DNA from 2 places in the Brevibacillus aydinogluensis genome. Region 1 is predicted to be linked to the other one. Evidence: riboswitches for the same ligand, from Rfam matches in the RefSeq annotation. Region 1 holds a riboswitch; the other holds the start of a gene.
The links. A riboswitch is a leader RNA that binds a small molecule or an ion and turns the genes downstream of it on or off. The one in region 1 is predicted to bind thiamine pyrophosphate.
Positions count from the first base shown of each region.

Region 2: linked by a shared signal. The riboswitch ahead of thiO (glycine oxidase ThiO) and the one ahead of thiS (sulfur carrier protein ThiS) in region 1 are both predicted to bind thiamine pyrophosphate.

Region 1 covers NZ_OY569118.1:2,036,410-2,038,799, forward strand. The annotation lists gene Q7F15_RS09985 (alanyl-tRNA editing protein) at 1-774, shown strand, start outside; gene kapB (kinase-associated lipoprotein KapB) at 811-1,191, shown strand; TPP riboswitch at 1,237-1,347, shown strand; gene thiS (sulfur carrier protein ThiS) at 1,580-1,783, shown strand; gene Q7F15_RS10000 (thiazole synthase) at 1,788-2,390, shown strand, end outside.
Region 2 covers NZ_OY569118.1:3,483,970-3,486,359, forward strand. The annotation lists gene thiO (glycine oxidase ThiO) at 71-1,201, opposite strand; TPP riboswitch at 1,380-1,492, opposite strand; gene Q7F15_RS17255 (excisionase family DNA-binding protein) at 1,555-1,800, opposite strand; gene Q7F15_RS17260 (glucose-6-phosphate isomerase) at 1,787-2,390, opposite strand, start outside.

The sequences.
Region 1 (2,390 bases):
CTGGCCAACCGCATCGTGCTGGAAAACCGGCCCATCGAGGCACGGTTTGTCACGGACGCTGAACTGGCCCTCATGCCTCTTTGCAAACAGCCAACCGTCAGCGAAAACATTCGTGTGGTAATTATCCCGGACTTTGACTACAACCCCTGCGGCGGCACCCATCCGGCTCGGACCGGCGAAGTGGGGCCGATTAAAATCATCGGGTGGGAGCGGCACCGCGGCAACATCCGGCTCACGTTCCTCTGCGGCTGGCGGGCTCTCGCCGACTATTCCCGCAAGCATCTGCTGCTGCGTGAGTTGACCCGCACGCTGAGTACCGGCGAGCCGGAGCTGGCCGAGCAGGCACAGCGGCTGGTGGCGGAACGCGAACAGCTGAAAGCGGCGCTGGAGGAAAAAGAAACACAATTGCTCGAAGGAGAAGCGCAGTCTCTGCTGGCGCAGACGGTACCGCTGTCTGACGTACGGCTGGTGAAGGCCGTGTGGGCTGGCCGGAGCATGCAGCAGCTGCAGCAGCTCGCCAGATTGGTAACGGCACAGGCAGCGGACGCGGTCTGTCTGTTCGCGGCCGAGGGAGACAAGCTGCAGATTCTGTTCGCTCGCGGCGAGCAGGTGGCGCTGCCGATGAACCAATTGCTGAAGGATACGCTGCCCTTGATCGACGGCAAAGGAGGCGGCAATCCTGCGCTGGCCCAGGGAGGGGGCGCGCCGATTCTTCCTGCGGAAGCGGTGCTGGCACACGCCTGCCGGCTGCTGGAAGAATCGATCAGGGTATAACAGGACTGACGCTTTTTCAAGAAAGGAGAGATAGACATGTCGCTGTGGCAAACGGGAGATCTGGTACGCGTCTCCTACAGAACGGGCGAATACGTGACGGAAGTGTTGGAAAATCACGGGGACAAACTGCTGGTCAAGGTGCTTGCGGTATTGAAATACCCGACGCAGGGCGACCTGCACAACCCGTACGAGGTGGATGTGCCGCTGTTTCATCAGCGTCCCGCGCTGTCTTATCAGGAAAAGATCATGGTGCCCAGTCAGACCGTGATCCGTTACGGTGGAGCGGTGCCCGACTACAAGGAATCGGTTCAGACCGCTTTGGAGCGGGAGATGGACAAACTGCGCAAAATGGTCACGTGGGCCCAGCGCTGTCTCGACGAGTTGGAGGCACTGCGCAAGGAGACCTTTACAAACTAAGGGCAGCGTGCTACTGTAGTAGTCGAGCAAGCAAAACTGCATAGCGCAATACCAAACGGGGGCCGAGCATAGTCGGCTGAGATTGTAACGAATGTGTTACTGACCGTTGAACCTGACCTGGGTCATGCCAGCGGAGGAAGAGGTATCGGCTGCATTAACGCACTGTCGTGATTTCGTGCCGCGACACGCGGACCGAAGTGCGATCACTGCACATGCATAACCAAAACCATCCGTGGCGGATGGTTTTTTTGTTTGCCGTCCGCCCGACATCGGTGCAAACGGCTTCTTCTGTCTGGACTTCGGTCAGGCAGGGAAGCCGTTTTTTTATCGGCTGGAAGACGACAAGCGGCCGGCCATTCCCGACGGCGCTGACGAAAGGAGGGGGACCATGCTGGTACAGTTGAACGGCAAACGCGTGGAGCTGGAAGACGAGGTTAATACTGTCAGAGCCCTGCTAATGTCCTACCAACTGCAGGAAAAGATCGTGGTCGTGGAGCGCAACGGCGAGATTGTCGACCGCGCCCGTTATGAAACCACGCCAGTCGCAGACGGCGATCGAATCGAAATCGTTCACTTTGTCGGAGGAGGCTGACAAGATGGATACATTGAAAATTGGACCGTATGAGTTTCGTTCCCGCCTCTTGCTGGGAACCGGTAAATTTCCCGATTTGGACACGCAGACCCAGGCGGTGGCAGTATCGGAAGCGGAGATCCTTACCTTTGCCGTGCGCCGGCTCAATTTGGAAGATCCGCACGCGCCCAACTTTTTGGAACGGTTGGATTTGAAAAAATTCACCCTGCTGCCAAACACGGCAGGCGCTTACACGGCCGAGGAGGCGGTGCGGATCGCCCGGCTGGCCAAGGCGTCGGGGCTGTGCGACATGATCAAGGTGGAAGTGATCGGCGATCCCAAGACGCTTCTGCCTGATCCGATCGGCACCTTGGAGGCATCCCGCATCCTGGTGCAAGAAGGCTTCATCGTATTGACCTACACCAACGATGACCCGATTCTCGCCAAACGGCTGCAGGAAGTGGGTGTGCACGCAGTCATGCCGGGAGCGTCGCCGATCGGTTCCGGCCAAGGGATTCTCAATGAGCACAACCTGCGCTTCATCATCGAAGACGCCAAGGTGCCGGTTATCGTGGACGCGGGCATCGGGTCTCCGGCCGACTGCGCCAAGGCGATGGAGTTGGGGGCG
Region 2 (2,390 bases), 1.4 Mb from region 1:
TCCCCTTTTGTCGTTTCTGTATTACGATATACGCCTGCGTGTGGGGAGGTGTCTATTTTTCCAGGCAAGTCTAGCCCATTTTGCGGCCTTGTGACACGACACTCGTAAAGCGTTCGGGCAAAAACGGTTCCAGCCGTTCTGTCCGTCCCTGTTCCAGATAATCCGCCATCAGCTTGGCTGTGATCGGAGAAAGCAGAATGCCGTTGCGAAAGTGTCCGCCGGCGAGCGACAATCCCGACCATCCCGGCACCGGCCCCAACAATGGTTTGCCGTCGGCGGTAGCCGGGCGCAGTCCCGCCCATGCTTCCAAAAACGGGGCCGATGAGAGCGCCGGCACATACGGCATCACGCCGTTCAGCACGCCGGTCAAGCCTTCCAGCGTGACCTCCCGCTGGAAGCCGGCCTCGTCTTCCGTAGCGCCGAGGACGATTTTGCCGTCCCGTTTGGGCGTGATATAGCCCGTGCTGCCAAAAATCACTGTCTGCAGCGGAATCCCCGCCGAGTCGACCGCTGCGATCTGTCCACGCACCGGGAGAACGGGAATGGACAGCCCCAGCCAGCCCATCGCGATGCCGGCCCACGCCCCGGAGGCGATAATGGTTTCGTCGGCAAAGAGCGATCCCGCAGTCGTCTCGACGCCCACCACCCGGCTTCCTTCCGCGACGAAGCCCGTCACCACGCAGCCGGAAAGCAGCGTCACGCCCCGCCGCTTGCACGCCGTCACCAGTGCCTGCAGCAGCATCCGGTTGTTGACATGCCCTTCGGATGGCGAGTGGATCGCCGCGATCGCCCGATCCGTCAACAGCGGTTCAACGTCGCGGATGGCCGCTCCGGTCAGCCAGCGGACATCGTAACCGCTCTCCCGCTGCCAGGTGAACTTTGCGCGCAACTGCTCCGCTTCCTCTTCCGTCAACGCCACGGTCAACAGCCCGTCGATGCAAAGCTGCACATCTCTGCCCGCCTCTGCTTCCAGCTCCGCCGCCCATTCCGGGTAGAGGCGAAGCGACTCGATGCCCAAATCAAGCAGCGGGCCTGGCTGGGAAAATTCCTTGAGCGGAGCCAGCATGCCGGCCGCTGCGGAAGACGCCTGGCCGCCCCACGCCCCCTGCTCTGCCACCGTGACGGACAACCCGCGCCGCGACAGCTCGTAAGCCAAACTTAATCCGATGATGCCTCCGCCTACAATCAAACAATTCGTCATGGTTCTTCCTCTCCTCGATGGAACTGCGCCCCGCCCTGCTCAAGCGGCGAAGCCTGGGTAAACGCGCTGTTCTCCTGCCACCCCGCTGATGCCGCCCCACCGGACGAAAGCATGCAAAAAGCCCACCTTCCCCGGCAGGAAAGGTGGGCCGATGCACATCCGCAAACACAGACAGCTCTTTTGCTTGCAACCACTTCCCTGCGCCAGCATGATCTGGATCAGGTGCAAAGGGTCGACGGTCATCGCTTCCGTCCTCTCAGCCCTGCGTGATGGACTCCCCCAGTAGCTTTCCGTTATGTCGTTTACACCCTTCAGTATAGACTTGCGGCCGCTCCCTGGCAAGAGCGCGGCGCTCAGTCCTCGTCTTTCACATCGTAGCTTTCAGGAATGGGCTCGTTTCGGGTCGCCTCCTCCCATTCCCTCAGTTTGCGGATCTGTTCCAGATGATGTTGAAACTGGTCCTTGTTGATCAGGTATTCTTCGCCGTTGTGAACGGCACGGATGCGTCCCTCGCGGATTTTTTCCAGAATAAACGTCTCCGGCAGTTCCAGGTAGGCAGCGGTCTCGGACACAGTCAGGTACGTCTTATTGCTTTCCACGCAGTCTCGCTTCCAGTGCTGCTTTTTGCTGTTCATACCCCGGTTTGCCCAGCAGGGCGAACATGTTCGCCTTGTAGGCTTCCACTCCGGGTTGGTCAAACGGGTTGACCCCGAGCAGATATCCGCTAATGCCGCATGCCTTTTCAAAGAAGTAGATCAGCTCACCGAGATGGTAGGCCGTCGCTTCCGGAATTTCCACCACGAGGTTGGGCACGCCGCCGTCCACATGGGCCAGGAGCGTTCCTTCAAACGCTTTTTTGTTGACGAAGTCCATGCCCTTGCCTGCGAGAAAATTCAACCCGTCGAGATCGTCCGGATCTTCGCTGATCGTAACGTCCACCGCCGGCTTGGACACAGCCACCACTGTTTCAAACAGGTGGCGCATGCCGTCCTGGATGTATTGTCCCAGCGAGTGCAGATCGGCGGAGAACTCGGCAGATGCAGGAAAAATCCCCTTGCCGTCCTTGCCCTCCGACTCGCCGAACAGCTGCTTCCACCACTCGGCAAAATAGCGGAACTGCGGCTCGTAGCTGACCAGCAGCTCGACGGTTTTGCCTTTGCGGTAGAGCGCGTTGCGGACAGCCGCGTAC